Regions from separate parts of the Neisseria sp. CP9 genome, predicted to be linked through region 2. Evidence: predicted binding sites of a transcription regulator. Region 2 holds the regulator's gene; each other region holds the start of a gene.
The links. The regulator FNR, encoded in region 2, switches genes on or off when oxygen is low (the NO sensors DNR and NnrR bind a similar motif). The targets are predictions, from matches to a motif close to TTGATNNNNATCAA.
Positions count from the first base shown of each region.

Region 1: a site for FNR is predicted at 4,131-4,144, ahead of ACMYUL_RS12785 (GbsR/MarR family transcriptional regulator). Genes of this name have one in related genera too.
Region 3: a site for FNR is predicted at 5,950-5,963, ahead of ACMYUL_RS08440 (cytochrome-c peroxidase). Genes of this name have one in related genera too.

Region 1 covers NZ_CP180502.1:2,643,862-2,651,459, forward strand. Annotated here, with positions in the region: gene hemB (porphobilinogen synthase) at 1-144, opposite strand, end outside; gene ACMYUL_RS12760 (hypothetical protein) at 296-1,024, opposite strand; gene ACMYUL_RS12765 (NAD-dependent epimerase/dehydratase family protein) at 1,220-2,059, opposite strand; gene ACMYUL_RS12770 (DUF2269 family protein) at 2,100-2,582, opposite strand; gene ACMYUL_RS12775 (DoxX-like family protein) at 2,579-2,968, opposite strand; gene ACMYUL_RS12780 (hypothetical protein) at 3,060-3,419, opposite strand; gene ACMYUL_RS12785 (GbsR/MarR family transcriptional regulator) at 3,588-4,106, opposite strand; gene ACMYUL_RS12790 (hypothetical protein) at 4,233-4,493, opposite strand; gene hpnC (squalene synthase HpnC) at 4,856-5,671, shown strand; gene ACMYUL_RS12800 (EamA family transporter) at 5,726-6,586, opposite strand; gene ACMYUL_RS12805 (carboxymuconolactone decarboxylase family protein) at 6,767-7,231, opposite strand; gene ACMYUL_RS12810 (NAD(P)H-dependent oxidoreductase) at 7,370-7,598, opposite strand, start outside.
Region 2 covers NZ_CP180502.1:1,916,806-1,924,403, reverse strand. Annotated here, with positions in the region: gene ACMYUL_RS09195 (sodium-dependent transporter) at 95-1,432, shown strand; gene ACMYUL_RS09190 (DUF1289 domain-containing protein) at 1,654-1,917, opposite strand; gene ACMYUL_RS09185 (glycerol transporter) at 2,050-2,355, opposite strand; gene ACMYUL_RS09180 (hypothetical protein) at 2,590-2,922, opposite strand; gene hemN (oxygen-independent coproporphyrinogen III oxidase) at 3,054-4,475, opposite strand; gene fnr (fumarate/nitrate reduction transcriptional regulator Fnr) at 4,619-5,353, shown strand; gene ACMYUL_RS09165 (MBL fold metallo-hydrolase) at 5,433-6,506, shown strand; gene ACMYUL_RS09160 (L-lactate permease) at 7,050-7,598, shown strand, end outside.
Region 3 covers NZ_CP180502.1:1,761,158-1,768,755, forward strand. Annotated here, with positions in the region: gene ACMYUL_RS08415 (protein disulfide oxidoreductase) at 225-731, opposite strand; gene ACMYUL_RS08420 (GlsB/YeaQ/YmgE family stress response membrane protein) at 922-1,170, opposite strand; gene ACMYUL_RS08425 (hypothetical protein) at 1,389-1,829, opposite strand; gene hpf (ribosome hibernation-promoting factor, HPF/YfiA family) at 2,378-2,692, opposite strand; gene rpoN (RNA polymerase factor sigma-54) at 2,759-4,111, opposite strand; gene ACMYUL_RS08440 (cytochrome-c peroxidase) at 4,664-5,848, opposite strand; gene ACMYUL_RS08445 (NAD(P)H-dependent glycerol-3-phosphate dehydrogenase) at 6,108-7,097, shown strand; gene ACMYUL_RS08450 (hypothetical protein) at 7,239-7,562, shown strand; gene ACMYUL_RS08455 (cell division protein ZapA) at 7,572-7,598, shown strand, end outside.

The DNA.
Region 1 (7,598 bases), 730 kb from region 2:
TTGGTTGCTGCCTTCGAGTACGAAGACGGGGTAAATCAAATCGTCTGCGGTCAGGGTATGCTCGCGCATCAGGCGGCGGGAGAAGTCGTCTTTGCGCATTCGGCGCATACGGGTGGCGGAAACGTAACGCGGTGGGAAGTTCATAATCGTCCTTTGTCCTTCTGGAAACAGCTAAATCGGCAGGAGAAATGTTTTCAGACGACCTCTTTGCAAGCAGGGGTCGTCTGAAAATGGGTTTGCGACAGTTTACGCCGTTTTGGGGGATTACTCAAAATTTGCTCAGAGTGCCGAAAAATCAGTCTTTTACTTTTCTGATGGCTTTGACCGTTTTGGAAATCGAGTCGATTTTGTCGGGTTTGGGCATATTGCGCTCTTCTTCACGCAAGCCTTGGGCATCCAGCGGCTCGATATTTTTCATGGCTTCGCGGTAGGCGGCAGGGCTGAGTTTTTCTTGGGTGATGCGCCATACTTTGCGTCCGCCGGTGCGCGTTTCCGATGCGGTCCACAAGCCGATTTTGTGGTAATAGAGCAAAACACTTTCGGCAAGGGTTTTCATGTCGGTATTGGGTCTGCCGCTGCCGATGCTGCGGCCGATACGGTTGTTGCGTTGGTCAACTGCCTGATCCGCGAGATAACGGCTGAAATAGTTGATTTTCCCTTCGCGGATTTTGATGTCGGCAAGGTAGGCATTACCTGCTTCTTCGGCGATTACGTTGTCGAATTGGGAGGTAATGGCAGCTTGCCACAATGTTTGGCGCACTGCATTGACCTGCGTGCCTTTGCCATCTCCGTTGGCTGTGTCGTCTAAGCCGCTGCGGTAGGCAAAACGCGTGGCATTGCTGCTGATATTGAATGAGCCTGTGTCTTCCATACCGATGGCTTGCGCCGCTACGGGGTGATTGAGGGCGAATTGGGTGATTTTGCTGCGCCGGGTTTGATCTTCTTCAAAGGTTGTCTGACAGCCGGAGAGCAAGACGGAAGCAAGTAGGATGTATTTAATATGTGTTTTAAGTTTCTGAGCCATAATATGAGTCGTGATAAAAATATTATTTTATTGATAATATACTGATTATATAACATATAATTACATATTGTAGCAAAATATTCTTCAGGCGGGCGCTTTATTGTATCAGCGGTCTCTTGCGTTAGGGCAAAAGGTCGTCTGAAACCGGCTTATGACGAGGCGGTTTCAGACGACCTTTTCGTGTGTATTTCTGATTCAACTTTGATGGGAAAAGTTTTCTGCGGCTAATGGTTCTCTCCCCAGTAAAGCTGCAAAATCAGAATAATCGGCGCACGAACCTTGCTCGAGTAGGGCAAAACTGTTGCGGCTGATGATGCCGTTGCTGAGGATGTTTACCAACGGCAGCGCAGGGTCAAGCAGGCGTAGGGGAATAGGCAGGATATGTTGCGGCGGTTTGTGGTGCAGGGTTTGGCGGAGGGTGGTCAGGTATTCCGCCAAAGTCAGTGTTTGGCTGCCGGTCATATTGATGATGCTATGGTCGGTGCCGGTTTGGACGGCAAGTTTTGCCAAACCTTCGGCAACATCGGCTAGATGGACGGGCTGCAAATGAAAGCGGCCGCCTTCCGGCAGGGGAAGTAAAGGGAGGCGGGCTAATTTGATGAACAGTTCGCAGCTGGTTCCCCCTCGCCCGTAAACGACGGATGGTCTGGCTATGGCAATCGGGATGCCGCTTTGGACGACGGCATCATCCCCACGTCCTTTACTGCCGACAAAGTTGATGGATTGAGATGGGTCGGCACCCAGTGCGGATAGTTGCACCCAGCGTGTTACGCCTGCTGCTTTTGCCCATGCAGCGAGCTGTCTGGGTGTGTGGTGGTGTACGGTTTCGAGTATTTCGGCATGACGGCTCATGATGCCTATGCAGTTGATGAGGACGTCTTGCCCCTCTAATAAACGGCGTGCGGCGGTTTCGTCGGGATGAAGAAAATCGAAGGCGCGGCGGTCGGGCGTACAAACTTGGTGACCTTGTTCTTTGAGGATTTGAGCGGTACGGCTGCCGATGAAGCCGCTGCCTCCGAAAATGATGATGTTCATGGTTTTTCTTTATGGTGTTGCTGAGGTCGTCTGAAAATCTTTAAATCGGTTTCATCACCATCAGGAAGTAAATCACGATAGTGGCGCAAAAGGCGGGATAGCCCAGTAATTCCCAGCGTCTGGCGTAACGCCAATAGGGTTCCGGAATGGTGTCTGCGTTTTCTTTATGCGCTTTTTCGGCAATCTTTGCCATGCGGATTTGCAGCCAGACAACGGGCAGCCAGCAAATACCCGAAAGAACGTATAAGCCAAGCGTCATCCATATCCAATCTTGTTCTAACATCGTCGACACGGTATAGCCGCGTTCGTACAGCATCCATAAGCCGGACAAAGGTTGGAAAATGACGGCAGGGGTTGTAAACCACCAGTCTGCTTTGATGACCCAATGCGATACGACCGACTGCGCGGCAACCGAACCGCTGCGGTTTGCCCAAAAGAGGTAAAACGCCGTACCAAAGCCGGTGCCGACCATTAAGGTAGCCGAGATGATGTGCAGGGTTTTAACGATTAAATAAGTGTTCATTTTTTATCTCCTACGGATTGATACAGGAAAAATAAAGTAGCCATAATCGGCAGGTTTTTTACCAAAGGCGCAAACGGATGCGCCCACATTTCGGGTAGTCTGAAGGCAATGATCAGGCTGTATGCCGCGACGGTTATCAATTGCAGCAGCCATATTGCTGAACGGGAGCGAAAGCGGCTGAAGCATAAATAGGCAAAACCGATGTCCAGTAGCGAAGCGGCGATCAATGTCGGCCATTGCAACGGATTGGGGAGACCGACCGAATGCAGCAAATCCAATGACATTTCAGGCATGAAAAACAGAGGTTGGGTACCGCTCCATAGCCATAGCAGCCCCATCGAGTAAGGCAGGTAGGCAGGGGGAGAGTGCGTAGCATTGTCAGACATATTGCTTTCCTAATTTCATTTCAGGTTGTTTATATAATTAGTCTGTAATTTCTAAAATTTCTGTCAAAAGAGAAATATAAGGGTAAAAAAATTAGGCAGGTTTTTGAATATCATCTTCCCCCGGAGGATTGGGCAAGCTCAAAACGCCAACAATCAAAGAATAAGTACGGCCTATTACCATGCCGGCTAGGAGGCTGGTGACAAAATCTGCACCAAACAGTAAAAGATACAGGCAACCGCATAATGATCCGGTTATGATGGCCCGTATAAGGCCGCGTAAGTCTCTATATGTAGACGTCAAACTTAAGATCAAACCGCAAATTAGGGCTGGTACGGTAAAGAATAAAGCATAGTAACCGATACTAAACGCAAAAAATATCGTAGATGCAGTATAAGCGATGATGACTCTGCCTCTCGGATAGTTGAAATAATCTTCTGTTGAATGCGACATAACACACCTATGATTGCGTAAGAGAAACCGGGTTGGGTATATTATAGTGGATTAACTTTAAACCAGTACGGCGTTGCCTCGCCTTGCCGTACTATCTGTACTGTCTGCGGCTTCGTCGCCTTGTCCTGATTTAAAGTTAATCCACTATAAAAACCCATTTAATTGGCATCATCGGAAAAATTTTTGTATTCCGGCGCCTATTTTTAAAATTTTCACCATGGTTGAAGTAGAAAGCTTCAACATTTCATTTGCCCACGTGGTAAGCGTACTGATGAAATCATGGGTTTGTCGGATTCGCTGCTTGGCGGTTTCGTTTTCCTGACTAAATTCAGGGCTGTCGATCAGGCTTTGCAAAAATTGCCGCGTCGGTTCGATTTCACGCTGCATACGCATTTCTGCGATGGTGCGGAACAAAGTCCAGACGTCGTCTGAAGTTTCAAAATGATCGCGTCTGTCGCCCAAAATATGCACGGTATGCACCAGTCTCAGGTTTTGCAGCTCTTTGATGCTGTTGCTGACATTGGAGCGCGCTACGCCGAGCGTTTCGGTGATTTCTTCGGCATTCATCGGTCTGCCTAAAATGTAGAGCAGGGCGTGGATTTGCGCAACGGTACGGTTGACGCCCCATTTGGTGCCCATTTCGCCCCAGTGGAGGATGAATTTTTCAGTGGTCGGATTCAGTTTCATAGTGAGGGTATTTTATTTTTGTCTTTTATTTCTGTCAATACAGAAATAAAAGATTTTTTGAAAATAGCAAAAAACAGGCGGACCGAATATTGCCCGCTATTCAGTCCGCCTGTTTGGAAAGGCAGATTATTTTTTTGACTGTTGTTTGTAGTATTCCAGCAGTTGCTTCGCTTGCAATAAAGGCAGTTCGAAATGCTCGGTGATGTTTTTGAGGTCTGTTGTTTCTTTTCCGGTCAGATTGTGTTCAAGCCATTTCAGATTGTCCGGATTGTTTTTGATTTTTTCGAAATACGCCTGTTTGCGCTTCCAATTTCGCGACCACACCAGCAGCATGGTAAAAATACATAGAACGATTAAGAAAATATTCGTGAAAGCCATCATGTCCATCGTCGTCTCCGCTTGCTTGGCAGTATGGGGATTATAAGCGAATCAATCGGTTGCGGATATATTGGGGAATGAGGGAGGCTTGGTGTTGAATCAAGGTTTGATGACTTCGCGTCTTTTTCGTATCTAATAATCCGTTTTGTGAAAAAGGTCGTCTGAATTTGGAGAACAAGATGATTGGGTGTTTGGCGTTCGGATTTCTATGCGCGCCGTACAGTTAAATCATTAATAAAATAATGTGTTGTGTTAAAATCATGCTGAGTTGCTAATACAGGTTTGGAAGTACAGCCCGCCATAAGCCAATCATGTGAGCAATGCGGCTCCGTACTTTCAGACGACCCCAAGATACCGAATTTAAAATAGCTATGTCCGTCAACCATTATGAAAATTTCCCCGTCGGCTCGCTCGTTATGCCACGCCGTCTGCGCAAGCCTACCTATGCCGTTTACGCTTTTGCGCGCACTGCCGACGACCTCGCCGATGAAGGCAATGCCGAAGCTGCTGAACGCTTGCGCGCTTTGGACGAACTCAAAGCCGAACTTGACCGCATACAGCGCGGCGAAGTGCCGTTGACTCCGTTAATTCAACGTCTGCAACGCGAAGCCATTGCGCCTTTCAAGCTGCCGCTGCAGCCGTTTTACGATCTTTTGTCCGCATTCAGTCAGGATGTTGTCAAAACCCGCTATCAGGATTTTGGCGACCTGATCGACTACTGCCGCCGTTCCGCCAATCCAATCGGGCGCATTATGCTGCACCTTTACGGACAAACCGACGAAGTCAGCATCGCCCAAAGCGACGGCATCTGCACCGCGTTACAACTCATCAACTTTTGGCAGGATGTTGCCGTCGATTGGCAGAAGGGCCGCGTCTATATCCCGCAGGACGACTTGGAAAAATTCAAAGTAAGCGAAGCGCAAATCGCCGAAGGCAAAGCGGATTTTGCGTTCCAAAGACTGATGGCGTATGAATGCAACCGCGCGTTCCAAATGCTCAAGGGCGGCTCGCCCTTGGGTAAAACGCTGAAAGGCCGCTTGGGATTTGAATTGCGGATGATTATTGTAGGCGGACAACTGATTTTGCAGAAACTGGACGGCAGCAAATACGATGTATTCACGCAACGCCCTGTTTTGGATAAAAAAGATTGGCTGATTATTCTGAAACGGGCATTCTTGAAGAAATAAACTGGCCGGCGCAAGAGGTCGTCTGAAAAGCAGCTTGAAGGCTCAAGGCTGTTTTCAGACGACCTTTTTCATGACTGCACGTTGCACCCCGAATATCGATACCAATACCAACGCAAATCCTGCCAGCGATTTCGCGTCCATGCTTTGTCCTAAAAACAGCCAGCCCAAGACAAATGCCGAGACGGGGCTGAGCAATCCCAGCGATGAAACCGCAGCAGGCGAAAGTTTAGCAATCCCTTTGAAAAACAACACATAAGCCAACACAGCACCAAACAGGCACAAATACAGATAGCCGCCGATATTGGCGGGGCTTAAAGATTCGAGCGGCAGTTCGGCAAGCAGGGCGACGGGCAGTAAAAACAAGCCGCCGATAAAAAGCTGCCAGCCGGTAAACGCCAACACGGGCAACGAAGTACGGCGGTGTTTCGACAAATAAACGCCCAGCGCCATCGCCGCCGCGCCCGCCAATGCCGCCAAAATCCCCGTCCCGTCATAGCGCGCCTGCGGCGACAAAACCAAGAGCGCAATCCCCACAACGCCTGCCGCCGACCAAGCCCAAGCTGCTTTCGGCGGCATGGTTTTGCCGATTAACCAAGTGAACACCAGCACCATCAGCGTCTGCGTCGAACTCAATACCGCCGCCAGTCCGCCCGGTAAGCGATACGCCGCCACAAACAACATTGCCTGAAAAAAGCCGATGTTCAAAAAACCGAGCAAGACAACGGTTGCCCATTCATCGCGTTTGGGTATGCGCCGCGTCCACACCAACAGCAAAAGCCCGGCGGGCAACACGCGTATCAGTGCAGCGGTAAATGGGCGATCAGGCGGCAAGAATTCGGTGGTCACGAGATAGGTGCTGCCCCAAATCAGCGGGGCGAGCGCGGTGGTCAGGATGGTGGCGGTACGGCTGGGCATTTTGATTCTCGTAGGAATGCAGCTTTTCAGATTGACTATGCAGTAGGTCGTCTGAAAAAAAGGGAATGGGGTGTGATGGGGCAATAGCAGCCTGCACTTTGGTTTTGAATGTGCAGACTGCTTTTTATATTTTAGGTAGCCCCTGTTGTTGTTTGATCGATTTCAGATTGTCTTGCCAGACTAAACCAGCCCTGCCTTCTCCAATCCCATCAGGCCGTCCATGCTGCCTGCTGGGGTGGCAAAAGCCACGTTCAGGCGGTTCCAGACGTTGATAGTGTTGATGACGTGGGTCAATGCCACCAGTTCTTCTTCATCAAAATGGGCGCGTACCGCTGCGTAGTCTGCATCGCGGATACCCTGTTTGGAGATGCGGGTCAGGTTTTCCGCCCATTGCAGCGCAGCCCGTTCTTTTTCAGTAAACAGGGTTGATTCGTGCCAAACGGCCAAATGATGCAGGCGCAGTTCGCGCTCGCCGTGCAGCTTGGCTTCTTTAACGTGCATATCGACACAAAAAATGCAGCCGTTGATTTGCGAAACACGCAGTTTCACTAAATCTTTCAGGGTACTATCCAGTGTGAGGCTGGCTTCCAAGGCCAGCAGTGCCTTATAGGTATTAAGAGCATATTGGGAATAGTGCAAGCGCATAAGTCCTCCAAATAAATGAATAAGCGGGTGGGAAATTTGGCCTATCGGAAACCTTCTTCATTCAAGTGCAGGCTACCATCGGTCAAAACTCTTGATTTTACCAACTGGTGAATGTCTGTGTTGCTGATTTTCAGGCGTTTATTCAATCCAATCAACCACATCATCTACCGCCTGCCGCGTTTTGGCACGCTTGGGTTCGCCTGCGCGATAGCCGAACGCCGCCATGACGCTGACGCGGTATTCGTCAAGATTAATGAAGCCTTTGCCGGACAGCAACTTTTCCACATTTTCCTTTTGAAAGCCCTCAATCGGCGTGGAATCCACACCAATCAAAGCGGCGGCAGTCATCATGTTTGCCAACGCGATA
Region 2 (7,598 bases):
CATGCGTTATTTTTTCCTGCACCCGTCATCCAGTATTATCCCCGACTACGCTTTGTTACAATTCAGCCAATTTTATTTTTCGACATATTCCGCTATGAGTCATTCATCCTCTTGGTCTTCCAAAATCGGTTTTGTTCTTGCTGCGGCAGGTTCTGCCATCGGTTTGGGCGCGATTTGGAAATTCCCTTATACCGCCGGTACAAACGGCGGGGCAGTCTTTGTTCTTCTGTTTGTCATTTTCACGATTATCGTGGCGTTGCCGGTTCAGCTTGCCGAGTTTTATATCGGGCGTACGGGCGGTAAAAACGCCATCGATTCGTTCAAAACCCTGCGCCCCGGTTCGCTTTGGCCTTGGATTGGTCGGATTGGTGTGGCTGCATGTTTCATTTTGTTATCGTTTTACAGCGTAGTCGGCGGTTGGGTTTTGAATTATGTCGTACACAGTTTCACCGGCGAAATTGCTCAAAACGTTGATTTTGAAGTTCTATTCCAAAACACCATTTCCAATTCGACAGGTTCGGTTTTTTATCAGGGACTGTTCATGCTGATTACCATTTGGGTAGTCAAAGGCGGAGTTTCTGACGGCATTGAAAAAGCAAACCGCTATCTGATGCCCGCTTTGTTTATCCTGTTTATTATTTTGGCAATCCGCTCACTGACCTTGCCTGGTGCGATGAAAGGCGTCAGTTTTTTATTGAAGCCGGATTGGTCATACATCAAATCGGAAACAATGCTGACCGCGCTGGGTCAGGCATTCTTTGCATTGAGCATCGGCGTATCGGCGATGATTACCTATGCTTCGTATTTGGGTAAAGATCAGGATATGTTCCGCTCGGGCAATATCATTATGTGGATGAACTTGTTGGTATCGCTGTTGGCAGGCTTGGTCATCTTCCCGGCGGTATTTGCATTGGGCGCTACACCCAGCCAAGGTCCCGGTCTGATTTTCGTAGTATTACCTGCCGTGTTCATGAAAATTCCGTCCGGCAACTATCTCTTTGCCGTATTCATGATGTTGGTCGTCTTTGCAACGCTGACTTCAGCATTTTCCATGTTGGAAACCGTCATTGCGGCAACCATCCGCCAAGACGAACGCAAACGCAGCCGACATACTTGGATGATCGGGATTGCCATCTTTATTGTCGGCATCCCTTCTGCCCTATCTTTTGGTACATGGAGCGATGTGCTGATTTTCAATAAATCTATTTTTGATTTATGGGACTACATTATTACTGCCATTATTATGCCGCTATGCGCATTAAGCATCTCCATCTTTACCGGCTGGATTCAAGACAGGCAGTCCGTTTTGACCCATGCCGGCATGGGCAGTACCGTACCGAAAACGCTTCTATATCTGTGGCTGGGCGCGTTGCGCTACATCGCTCCGATTGCCATTATCGTGGTCTTCATCAATTCTCTTCAAATCATTTGATTTGCCACTATAGTGGATTAAATTTAAATCAGGACAAGGCGACGAAGCCGCAGACAGTGCAGATAGTACGGAACCGATTCACTTGGTGCTTCAGCACCTTAGAGAATCGTTCTCTTTGAGCTAAGGCGAGACAACGCCGTCCTGGTTTAAAGTTAATCCACTATATTTTCGACAAATAAAAAAGGACGGAAGCAAACCGTCCTTTTTTATGTTTCTTTATTTTATTCCTCATCATCAAACAAAAAACCGCTTTGCACCTCTCCACCAATTTCAGGCGCAGCCATGGCATCAAGCTGACGGTTGCGGATTTTGGTTTTCCTCATACCGAGAAGACGCATAACCTGATGCTTTTGATCATCGGTCATTTTTTGCCAATACAGCCTTTCTTCACGGCTGCGCAGACAGCCTTTGCAATAGCCTTTGGCATTGGCTTCACAGACGCCTATACAGGGGCTGGGGATGGGGAAAAAATCAGGTTGTTCCATATTTTTAAAGCGTTTGAGACAAAAGACCGGACAGACCAAAATTGCAGACTGCTTTCGCATTTGTCTAAACACGATCAGTGCATCCGGCAGGATTCCTACCAATATCCAATTGAGTTGGTCATTTCAATAAGTTTATATCTGCCACCCTAGGCATAAAAACCCTAAGAGAAACCATAAATATATCGCAGAAGAAATCAGTATCTTCCCTATCCTCAGATTTTTCCAATACAACCCAAGTGAAAGCACCGCAAAAATCAAAGGAAGTCCAATATAAATATAATATTTCAGCCAACCTAATTCACTGAATACGTTTATAACAGAGTAGAGACCGACAAATCCACCTGACCAAAAAACAATTATTGCCGGTCCTAAGAAAATGGTCGTTATTAAATGAGGGAGGAGTAAGATTTTTATCCATTCTTTATGTTTAATGTTCATTTTATATCCTGATACTGCGATGGTATCGTGTCGCTTCAAATAAGGGGGAGCCATGTTTTATAGTGGATTAAAATTGCAATGATACGGCGTTGCCAACGCCCTTATGTACTACCCGTACACGGCGGGTGTTGCCGCCTTGTCTCATTTTTATTTTAATCCACTATACTAAATAACTAAAATTCCTCTATATTTTGATTTTCAGACGACCTATGCCCTACCCCAACCGTCTGGATTTTATGACTCAAGCAGTTTACGCAAAGACTGATTGTTGTATTTGATGTCGGCAATCATTCGGTCGTATTGGTGCATTCTACGGAGCGAACGGGTTATCAGATAGACCGAGAAAAAAATCAAACTGATGTTCATCAGGCTGACTAGCGCGAGCAAGGGCCAGACATCGACAACCTCATACCATTTCGATGTCGCAATCAATGCACTGAAAATAGACAAAGGCAGCGCGAACACGGCAATACCCGTACGCATGACGGCAAGTGCCGTGCGTTTTTCAGCAAGGAGAAGCTGCACTTGATTGATGCTGAGGATATCGTTTTGCTGTTCGGTAATCATAGGGAGCGTATCTAGAGCAAATTAACTTGAATCATGACAACACGGCAAATATGGTTTTATGTTACCCGAAAGTATTGAAAATAAAAACAAAGGTCGTCTGAAAATTTTCAGACGACCTTTTCCATGCCTGTTTACACCGTTTGCGAATATTGGGCTTTAGTTTCCCTGTGGCGCAGGTGGTAGTCAAACACCATGGCGATGTTGCGTATCAGGAAGCGGCCTTTGGGGGTAACAGTCAGTCCGTGCGGTTTCAGGCGGACGAGTCCGAGGGAGGCGAGTTGTTCCAAGTCGGCAAGTTCGTCTTTGAAATAGCGGTCGAACGGGATACCGAACACGCTTTCGTAGATTTGGTAATCCAAGGCGAAGCGGCACATCAAATCTTGGATGATATTGCGGCGCAAAAGGTCGTCCTGATTGAGCTGGTAGCCGCGCATGATCGGCAGGTGTCCTGCATCGAGTGCGGCGTAGTAGGCGTCGATGTCGCGTTCGTTTTGGGAATAAGTGCTGCCGATTTTGCCGATGGAAGACACGCCGATGGCGACCAAATCGCAGTCCGCATAGGTTGAGTAACCTTGGAAGTTGCGCTGGAGGAAGCCTTCTTTAAGGGCGATGGAGAGTTCGTCATCGGGTTTGGCGAAGTGGTCCATACCGATGAAGACATAGCCGCGTTCGGTCAGGGTTTGGACGCAGTATTGCAGCATATCGAGTTTTTCTTCGCTGCCGGGTACGGCTTCGGTATCGATGCGGCGTTGCGGCTTGAAGATATGCGGCAGGTGGGCGTAGTGATAAAGGGCAAGGCGGTCGGGATCGAGCGACAATACCGTATCAATGGTGGTTTTGATGCTTTCGGCGGTTTGGTGCGGCAGTCCGTAAATCAAATCGACGCTGACGGATTTGAATCCCGCTTCGCGTGCAGCATCGATGACTTCTTTTGTTTCATCGTAGCTTTGGATGCGGTTGACCGCTTCCTGCACTTTGGGATCAAAGTCCTGAATACCGACACTCATGCGGTTGAAACCGAGCTTGCCGAGCATAAGGACGGTTTCGCGGCTGACTTTGCGCGGGTCGATTTCGATGGAGTATTCACCGCCGGGGATAAGTTGGAAATGTTTGCGTATCATGCGGAATACGCGTTCGATTTGGTCGTCGCTCAAGAAAGTCGGCGTACCGCCGCCGAAGTGCAGTTGCGCGAGCTGATGCCGTCCGCCCAGATGCGGGGCGAGCAGCTCCATTTCTTTTTCAAGGTATTCGATGTAGGCATCGGCACGGCTTTTGTCTTTGGTGATGATTTTATTGCAGCCGCAGTAGTAACAGATGGTGTTGCAGAAGGGGATGTGGATATAAAGCGAAAGGGGCTTGTTCAAAGCCCCCATACCGCGCTGATTCAAGGCATTGATATATTCGGCTTCGCGAAATCCGTCATGAAAACGGTCGGCTGTCGGGTAGGAAGTGTAGCGCGGACCGCTGGAAGGAAGGCTAGCAATGAGTTCGCGGTCGAACTCAGGTTTGTCATTGTTTCTATTGTGATTATTTTGTATCGGTATTACTTTCATGGCGTGTGTGTGATTAGAGTAATGATGTTAGGCAATTTTCGGATAGTTTGGTAGAATGCCACAGTATGATAAACCTGTCTTGATATGTGTCAATAACTTACGTAATCATGACAGGATAAAAACCTTAATTTTAAGGGTGTTTTATGACCACACACAATGCTATGCATCAGATGAAAACCCTGTGTTCTTCCTGTTCGCTGCGTGAACTCTGCCTGCCTGTCGGGCTTTTGCCCAATGAGTTTGCCCAATTGGACGCGGTCATCCGACAGAGCCGCCGCTTGAAGAAGGGTGAATATCTGTTCCGCACCGGTGAGCCTTTCGCGTCGCTGTTTGCCATCCGTGCCGGTTTTTTCAAAACCACGGTTGCCAGTCAGGACGGTCGCGATCAGGTTACCGGTTTTTTTATGTCCGGCGAACTCATCGGCATGGACGGCATTTGTTCCCATGTCCACAGCTGCGACGCGGTGGCTTTGGAAGACAGCGAAGTGTGTGAGCTGCCCTTCACCCACATCGAAGAGCTGGGGCACAACATCCCCAGCCTGAGAAGCCATTTTTTCCGGTTGATGAGCCGCGAAATAGTGCGCGACCAAGGCGTGATGCTGCTTTTGGGCAATATGCGCGCCGAAGAACGCCTGGCGGCGTTTTTGCTTAACTTGTCCCAACGCCTTTATTCGCGCGGATTTGCCGCCAACGATTTCATCCTGAGAATGTCGCGCGAAGAAATCGGCAGCTATTTAGGGCTGAAGCTCGAAACCGTCAGCCGCACGCTGTCCAAGTTCCATCATGAAGGTTTGATTTCGGTCGAACACAAACACATTAAAATCCTCGACTCGCAAAACCTCAAAAAAATGGTGTCCGGCTGTTCGCACGCCATCTGATGGATACCGAGACCATTTTCAAACAGAACCCAAGGTCGTCTGAAAAATTTTCAGACGACCTTCTTCATAAAACCCAATTATGAAACACAAGAAAAAACTCATTGCCTTGACCACTGCCTGCGCCCTGCTCGCCTACTGGCTCTATCCCGACCAACATCCCGTTTACCCCGCAAGTGACCATTACGACCCGAAAACGCAAACCTTCTTCAACCCCGAACCGCAGCAGAAACCGACCGGCCTCGTCAGCGCATTTTGGAAGATCCTGACCGACCCGCAGGCAACGCGCCCGCCCAAACCTCTGCCTACCGTCAAACCCGATTGGCAAACCTTCCTCGCCGCACCCGAAGGGAAAAGCCGCTTCGTCTGGTTCGGGCATTCTACCCTATTGATGCGGATCGGCGGACAAACCGTCATTACCGATCCCGTTTTCGGCAATTCCGTCTCCCCCATCCCCATCACCATGAAACGCTTCCAGCCTGCGCCCGCAGAAATCGACGAACTGCCGCCCGTCGATGTCATCCTGATTTCCCACAGTCACTACGACCACCTCGAAAAAGACAGCGTGCAAGCACTCAATTCAAAAGGCAACAGCCATTTCATCGTCTCACTCGGCATGGGCGTATTGCTGAAAAAATGGGGCGTGCCGCAAGAGCGCATTACCGAACTCGATTGGTGGCAAAGTACCGAACGCAACGGCATCCGCTACACCGCACTACCTGCCCGTCACGATTCATCCCGAACCCTGACCGACCACAACCAAGCCCTGTGGTCCAGCTTCGTCATCGAACACGGCGGCGAAAAATTCTATTTTCACGGCGACTCGGCACAAGGCAGCCATTTCGACAAAATCGCCGAAAAATTCAACGGATTCGACATCGCGTTCATCGAAAACGGGCAATACAGCGAACATTGGCCCAACAACCACCTCTTCCCCGAACAAACGGCCCGCTACGCCGCGAAACTCGCGCCCAAGCGCTTCATGCCCATCCACTGGGGCGCCTACGCCATGGCATTGCACGCTTGGAACGAACCCCTGCTTCAAAGCATCCCGCTGGCACGCAACTTGGGTGTCAATCCGTTGACTCCGCTAATGGGACAAGTCTTTGATGCCAATACCGCCACGCAAGACTGGTTCGCAGAGCCTTTAGAATAAAGCTGCCAAGGGGTCGGCTGAAAACAAATACAGCAAGTTCCATCAAGTCATAAATATAGTGGATTAACTTTAAACCAGTACGGCGTTGCCTCGCCTTAGCTCAAAGAGAACGATTCTCTAAGGTGCTGAAGCACCAAGTGAATCGGTTCCGTACTATCTGTACTGTCTGCGGCTTCGTCGCCTTGTCCTGATTTAAAGTTAATCCACTATACCGACGAAGCGGAAGCTGTTTTCAGACGACCTCTTTTTGAATTTACCTGTTGCAGCATTTCCAACACTTCTCTCCTTCTCCCGTTTATCCGTTTTGCAATATTCTGATAATAAAAAACTAATTTCCCCTCAACCGAAAACCTTATTTTGCAACGCGCGGTTCGCGTATAAATCACTTGACCGATTACATCGTATTACGTAAAGTATGCGGCATTCTTTTGAATTGGTATTACCAATTTATTTGGTAATTACTCTCAGATTAAGGTTCGGTATCTCTCCCGCATCCGACATCATGATAAAAATTGATAAACAACGCCGATTTAAGGATTCACCATGGCACTATTCCTCAGTATTTTTCCCATCATCCTGCTGATTTGGCTGATGGTTAAGAAAAACAGTATGCCTTCCTACATTGCGCTGCCGATTACCGCCGCGCTGATTTACGCCATCAAACTGTTTTATTTCAACGACGACGCTATGCTGCTCAACGCAACCGCAGCGTCCGGCCTGGTTTCCACACTGACGCCGATTACCGTGATTTTCGGTGCGATTATGTTCAACCGCATGATGGAAACCACCGGCTGTATCGACATTATCCGCAAATGGCTGGCGACCATCAGCCCGAACCCTGTGGCGCAGCTGATGATCATCGGCTGGGCGTTCGCCTTTATGATTGAGGGTGCATCCGGCTTCGGTACGCCTGCTGCGATTGCCGCTCCGATTCTGATGAGTTTGGGTTTCAATCCGTTGAAAGTGGCGATTTTTACGCTGGTCATGAACTCCGTACCCGTATCATTCGGCGCAGTGGGTACACCGACTTGGTTCGGTTTCGCACCCTTAAACCTGAGTCCCGAAAACATCTTAGCTATCGGCAGACAAACT
Region 3 (7,598 bases), 160 kb from region 2:
TTGGGTATGTTGGGAATACGCTAAACAGTTTGTTTTGATAATAATGTTCCCATGTTTTCTTATAATCCTATCTTAGTCTATTTTCTGCGCAATCTCAACAAAATCATCAAGTACGGATTTTTTGGGTAATTCGTTTCTTTAAAAAACAAATATATTTTGAAGCGATGGATATGCCGTATGGTATTTGGGTTCTTTATATTTTAAGGATTTTAATAGGGGCGTGGTCAGTAGAAGATGTCCATTAGCCAGATTCTGCTGCGTAAGCCCCAGTAACTGCTTAACCCTGAGGTGTGATGTATCATTTTTCCGTTTTTAATCAAAATGATGGTCGGGGTAACGGCAATTTTCCAGTTGGCTGCCAATTGGTCGTCTGAATCGTTGACTGTCGGGAATTGCAGTTGGTGTTCCTTCATATAGGACTGAATCTCTGTATCGGAGCCGGAATGTACGGCGACGCCGAGCGCAGGAATGCCGTTTTGATGTAAGCGGTCGATTGTCGGGGATGTGTATGAGCAGATATGGCACCATGTTCCCCAGAAATAGACGACGGCAATGCGTTCTTTACTGAGTGTTTCAAGGGAAGTGCTGTTTCCATTGATAACATGGAGGGATTCCGATGAGGCTTGCATCGGCTGATTGGGTTTCCGCCACCAGTCAACGGCTACGGAAATCAGAATAAAGAGAAGGAGGGCTTGGATAAGGGATTTTAGATAAGGTAAGAGTCGTTTCATGTGGTGTCTGCATAAAACAGGCTGAATATAAGGGAATCTGTATGTACTGCTACAAAGTTGGCTCGCGGTAATCATCTGCGGCTTGCCCGCCTTGCATCGGTATATTGGGTGTTCCTTTATAAACAGCCTGCCTATATTTGAATCGTTGAAGTACGATATCAAAGTTTACAACGTGTTATGGTTATAGGTTTTAGCGTTTTTTAAACTTGCGTGTATAAATTGCCAAGATAATGACGGCAAATACGGTGGAAGCAATCCAGCCCGCCGGTTCGCCGACGTTATACCAACCTGCTTTTTGTCCGACAAAACCGGCCAGTGCGGAACCGCCAATGCCTAACAGGGTAGTCATGATGAAGCCTAAGTTGTCTCTACCCGGGTGCAGGAATTTTGCCAATACGCCGATTACAAAGCCAATGATGATGGTAGTAAGCCAACCCATATTGCTTATCTCCTTATGTGTGTTGTGGTGAATGTGTGTGTGTGTGAAACTGCAGTATACAGTGTTGTTTTGTCCTACTGTGCTATCTTTACAGTTTATATCGTTGTCTCTTATAGTGAGAGTGGGCGGCGGTATTATTAGTCAGTATTGATTCATGCTAAAAAGGTCGTCTGAAATCTTTTTCAGACGACCTTTTGACTTGCCGGGGCAAATTCTGATTATTGGGCAGATTCAGCGTTTTCGGGAACTTCTTCAGAAACTTCTGAGGCAGCTTCGTTTTCTTGTTCCGACATGTCGTCGGCAGATGTTTCTTGCTCAGGGAGGCTGTTGGTATCAAATTTTTCAGAAGGCATGTTGTTCATTGGTGCTTCATATGCAGGCTGTCCAAAATTGTGTTGCTGCATTGCTGCGGCAGGAAGGTTTTTCATTATAAAAAATACTAGTGGGATCATGATAATGAGGCAAACCAGAGCAATCCACAAATAAGCTTGCATGAGGTGTTTGCGGTTTTTATTGCCGTCCCCAAATGCCCAGACAAATATCATGATAGGGTTTACTATAGGAATAGCGAGTATCAGGAGTGTGATGATCCAATCCTTGACGGTCATGACTGCAGTGTCGTTGGGTACATTAGGGTGGGGAGTGTTATTTTGATCCATGAATAAACTACCTAAATGAAAGTAAATGAATAGGTCGGCAGCGGGCGGTTTTATAGTGGATTAACTTTAAACCAGTACGGCGTTGCCTCGCCTTGCCGTACTATCTGTACTGTCTGCGGCTTCGTCGCCTTGTCCTGATTTAAAGTTAATCCACTATAATTTCTAATGTTTTAAAATGTCCTGAATGTTAAAGCGGTGACGCTGTGTAGAATCATTTTGCACCTTTACCCGACTGTCCGGCGATTGCAACATATATTTTATCCCAGCTGCAAGGAGGGAAATGTTATCTTTCATTCCGTTTTCATGCAAGTGGGCGGGTGGCAGGATGGGATATCGGAATAGGATGTGTTGGATTTTGGGTCATATGTGGATGGGTTTTAATGGAATGTGGCAGCTTTGCCGTGTTCCATTAAATTCAATCCACTATGGGTAAGAAACTCAGAAGCGAGTTGATGAGATTGGGGGATGTGCGGGTTGGTGTCGCAAAAGGAAATTTAATGTAAAGGTCGTCTGAAAATAGGTTTTCAGACGACCTTTAGGGTGGTGAACTATTCGGTGGCAGGTTTTACCGTACTGCGGACATCGCCGCTTTTTTCTTTATGTTTCAGCACCGCGCGGTCAAGCTTGTCCATCAGAACATCAATGGCGGCGTACATATCTTGTTCAACGGCCTCGACGTGGAGGTCTTTGCCCGCCAAATGGATGTCTGCTTCAGCCTGTTGATTGAGTTTTTCCACGGAAAGGGTAATGGTAACGGAAATGGCGTTGGCTGCGTGGCGGTTGATGCGTTCCAATTTTTCGGAAACGTAGTTTTTGATGGCCTCGGTAACGTCGAAATTCAGACCGGTGATTTTCAGATTCATAATACAGCTCCTTCGGTGGGGTTCAGTCCGTTAGAAACGGAACGGGAAAACTGCGGTTTAAAACTGTCATTCGGTAAGTTTGCGTTTGTGTGCCGGCGGGATGTCGAGCGATTCCCTGTATTTGGCGACGGTGCGGCGGGCGATGTCTATGCCCTGTTGTTTGAGGAGGCGGACAAGGGTTTCGTCGGAATGGGGCTTGCTGCTGTCTTCGTTTTCGATAATCTGCCCCAAAACGGCTTTAATCGCGCCTTGGCTTAAGCCTTCTTTGTCGCCTTCGGAATTGACTGCTTGTGTGAAGAAATAGCGTAACGCAAATAGTCCGCGCGGGCAAGACAAATATTTCTGGTTGGCGGCGCGCGAAATGGTACTTTCGGCAAGCCCCAATTCGGCGGCGGCGTCTTTCATAAGCATGGGCGCGAGTCCGATTTCGCCGAATATGAAGAAGTCTTCCTGATTTTTGACGATGTATTCGGCAAGGCGGATGACGGTGCTTTTGCGCAGTTCGAGAGAGTCGATGCGCTGCTTGGCTTCGTTGATTTTTTCTTTCCATTCGGGTGCGCCGTCTTCTGCGGATTTCATGAGGTCGCAGTATTCGCGGTTGAGTTGCAGTTTGGGCCAGGCGGCTTCGTTGCCGATGACTTTCCAGCCGTCTTTGCCTTCTTTGACCCAAACGTCGGGCTGGATGTAGGCGGTCGGTTCGGAGGAGGCGAAACCGTAGGCGGGGTAGGGGTTGAGCGTGGCGATGATGTCGAGCGCGGCTTCTATGGTTTCGCTGTCGATTTCGGGAAAGAGTTTGCGGAAGCGGATGATGTTTTGTTTGCGGTTTTTGCCTAAGTCGTGCAGCGAGCTTTGGATAAGGTGGGCGGCAGCTTGACGCGCGGGGCTGGCGGGCAGGCGCATGAGCTGGAGCATCAGGGATTCGGTCAGGTCGGCGGCGGCAACGCCCGGCGGGTCGAAGGTCTGCAAAAGGTCGAGGGCGTTTTGCAGCTCGTCTTCGTCCAGCATCCATTCCAAGGGTGTGTTGTCGATAACGTCTTGAATGCTGTCGGTGAAATAGCCTTGGTCGTCAAGGAAGTCGATAAGGATGTGGACGTATGCGGCTTCTTTGTCGGAAAGGGGATGTTCGCACACTTGGGCGTGCAGGTATTGGTTGAAATCTTCTTCTTTGGCGATGTTGAGCCACGCATCTTCGGCATCGTCGCCGCCGAGGTGGTTGCTGCGCGGCATGGTGGTACCGTGATTGAACTCTGCGTCTGCAAATTCGTCGGCTTCGGGACGTTCGAGCAGGGGATTGTCCTGCAACCAGTCTTCGACCTCGCGTTCGAGTTCGATACCGGACATTTGCAGGATGCGCAGGGATTGTTGCAGACGTTGGTTGAGTTGTTGGGTCTGCCTGAGTTTGAGGCCGAGTAAGGTCATGGTGCAATGTATGTTGATTAGTTTTATGGTGGATTGGGCTTGAAGCGGTGCGGCTTGGTTACATTACGCTGTCAACTGCTTCTTGTTTATCCACTATATGATTTCAGACGACCTTGGGCTTGGTTATTGGGTAAGGAAAGGTCGTCTGAACGGATTTTGTGGTGTGTTTATAGGCGTTTGGTCAACGCTTTTTATTTTTTATCCTAGATATGTATTTCAACATTTTGCCTTGCCGCCGTCAACTGACGAGGCGTGTTTGAAGATAGGCATTCGGATATCAATGATGTGAGTTGAAGATTCGTTTGTTGATGGTTTTTATAAAAACTTAAATAAATCATATGTTTGATTATATTCAAGATGTAATTGTTTGAACAACGTGCGTTTCATTGCATATGAGGCTGATTTTTGTCTAACGTGTCATTTGAGGGAAAAGGATGTGGGATCGAATGATATGGGTCATGAAATGGCATAAAGGTCGTCTGAAATCCTGTTCTCTAAAGCTTTGGGCTTTGTTGAACCTGAATTTTCAGACGACCTTACTTCATTTACCGTTTATTTATTGTTCGGATGGGATTCCATCGGTGCAGATAAAGGCAGTTCGGGTACGGTGCGGGCGGAGTCGGAAACGCTGCCGGACAGTGTTTTCAGGAAGGCAACGATGTTTTCGGTTTCTTCCGGAGTCAGGTCTTTACCCAGCTGCGCTTTACCCATGATGGTAACGGCTTTGTCCAATTCCCAAACGCTGCCGTTGTGGAAATATGGATAAGTTTTGGCGACGTTGCGCAAGCCTGGGACGCGGAAGAAGAATTCGTCTTCGGCTTTTTTGGTGACGTCGGCACGACCTTTGTCTTGTTTCGGATCTTCAATGAATTTCCAGTACGGACCTTGAACCAAACCGAATTTTTGGAAAGTTGTGCCGCCGAGGTTGACGCCGCTGTGGCAGGCGATACAGCCGCTTTCCATAAAGGCGCGCACGCCCTTGCGCTCTTGTTCGGTCAGGGCATTGACGTTGCCTTTGAGGTAGTCATCCCATTTGGTCGGCGTCAGCAGGGTGCGTTCGAATGCGCCCAGTGCGGTGGTAATGTTTTTGAAGGAAACTGCACCGTCTTCAGGGAAGGCGGTTTTAAACAGTTCTTGATACTCGGGGATTTTGGTAATTTTGGCAGCAGCTGCTTCTTGTGAGTCGTTTGCCATTTCCACAGGGTTGACCAACGGTCCGCCGGCTTGTTCTTCAACGTCGGCCGCGCGACCGTCCCAGAACTGCATGCCGAGCAAGGCGGCGTTTAAAGCAGTCGGGGAGTTGCGTCCGCCGAACTGTCCTTTATGGCCTTGGCTGGTCGGCAGGTTGTCCACGCCTGCGGTGGCGAGGTTGTGGCAGGAGTTGCAGCTTACGGTGTTGCCTTTGGAGAGGCGTGGCTCATACCATAATTGATGGCCGAGTTTGACCTGTTCTTCGGTAAACGGGCGCAGTTTCTGCATTTCTTCAGCGCTTGGCAGTGGTTTGAAGATGCCTTGCGCGCGTTTGAGCAATTCTTGGTCTTCAGGTGAAGCATTGCTGTCAACGGCGACTTGGGACGCTGCTGAGGCGGTTGAAGCAGCTTCAGGGGTTGTCTGAACGGCAGAGGCTTCGGTCGGTGCGGAAGCAGGTTTTTGTTCCTTGCTTTCCTGTCCGCCACAGGCGGCCAATGCGGACAAAACAGCAAGCGACAGGAGCAGTCGGGTGTTGCCGTGATGAATGGCGGGCGAAAATGGGGAATGGCATTCCGCTTTGTTTACGTCCGTTTGATATGTCCGGCTTTTTTGTCCGCGAAGTATAAACAGCGGGCGTGGTTTGCCCTTTGCGGTAAATCAATATTGGATTTTCAATAGAAATAAGCAATATATGTGATAGCTTCTGCATTTTCATGCGGTTTTCATGTTGAATAGGCCTCTATCGCTTGCACTGCCAAGCCGATTGGTTTAAATTAAACGACAATTTACCGTTGGAAGACACACAATGAAAATCACCGTCATCGGCGCAGGTTCTTGGGGTACAGCCCTTGCCCTGCACTTTGCCCGCCACGGCAACGAAGTCGCCCTTTGGACACGCAATCCCGAACAAGTCCGTACATTGCAGGCAGAACGTGAAAACAAACACGGTCTGCCCGGTTTCCCTTTCCCTGAATCCTTAACCGTTTACGCCGATTTGGGTGATGCACTCAAAGACAGCGAACTCGTCCTTGTCGTAACTTCTGTCGCGGGTTTGAGAAGCAGCGCAGAACTCCTCAAACAACACAATGCCGACCACGTTCCCGTCCTTGCTGCCTGCAAAGGCTTTGAACAAGATACAGGGCTGTTGACCTTCCAAGTATTGAAAGAAGTATTGCCTGAGAACAAAAAAATCGGCGTGCTGTCTGGTCCGAGCTTTGCCCAAGAACTCGCCAAACAACTGCCTTGCGCCGTAGTTATCGCCTCAGAAAATCAGGAGTGGATTGAGGAATTGGTTCCACAACTCAACACCAACGTAATGCGCCTTTACGGCAGTACGGACGTGATCGGCGTGGCTGTCGGCGGTGCTGTCAAAAATGTGATGGCAATCGCTACCGGCCTTTCCGACGGTCTCGAATACGGACTCAATGCGCGTGCGGCGCTGGTGACGCGCGGTCTCGCCGAGATTACCCGTCTTGCCATGGCTATGGGCGCGCAGCCTAAGACCATGATGGGGCTTGCCGGCATCGGCGACCTTATCCTGACCTGTACCGGCGCGCTTTCGCGCAACCGCCGTGTCGGTTTGGGTTTGGCAGAAGGAAAAGAACTGCATCAAGTGTTGGTGGAAATCGGTCATGTTTCCGAAGGTGTCAGCACCATCGAAGAAGTGTTTAACACCGCTGTGAAATACCAAATCGACATGCCCATCACCCAAACCCTGCTGCAACTCATCCGCAAGGAAATGACCCCGCAACAAGTTGCAGAAAGACTCATGGAGCGCAGCGCACGCTTTGAGTAAGACCGAACGGTAAAGGTCGTCTGAAAACATCAAACCAAAAAGTTTCAGACGACCTCAAGATTCGGCAGCGATTGACATCCCTGCATCATCATCCTAATATCCTGACCGCCTGCCACCATGCGGCAATATGGAAGCCTATACATGAATCAATCACTCGACACCTTGGAAGTCAGCGTTTACCAGCTGGCCCAAAAATTTGAAACCCTTGTTGGTGAAAACCGCCGCCTTAATGAAGAAATCGACCGCCTCAAGCTCGAGCATGAACAACAAAAGCGCGAACATGAAGCCGCCGTTGACGAATTGAGTGAAGCGTTGCTTGTACAAGTCGGCAAACTCAAAGAAGACCTACAAGGCAAAATCGACAATCTTAATGCCGAAAAAGAACAATACCGCAGCGCATTGGAACAGACTGCAGAAAAAATCCGCCAGCTCATTTCCCGCCTGCCGCAAGAAACACAATCATAAGGATACGCCATGAGTATCGAACAAGTCAGCCTCGAC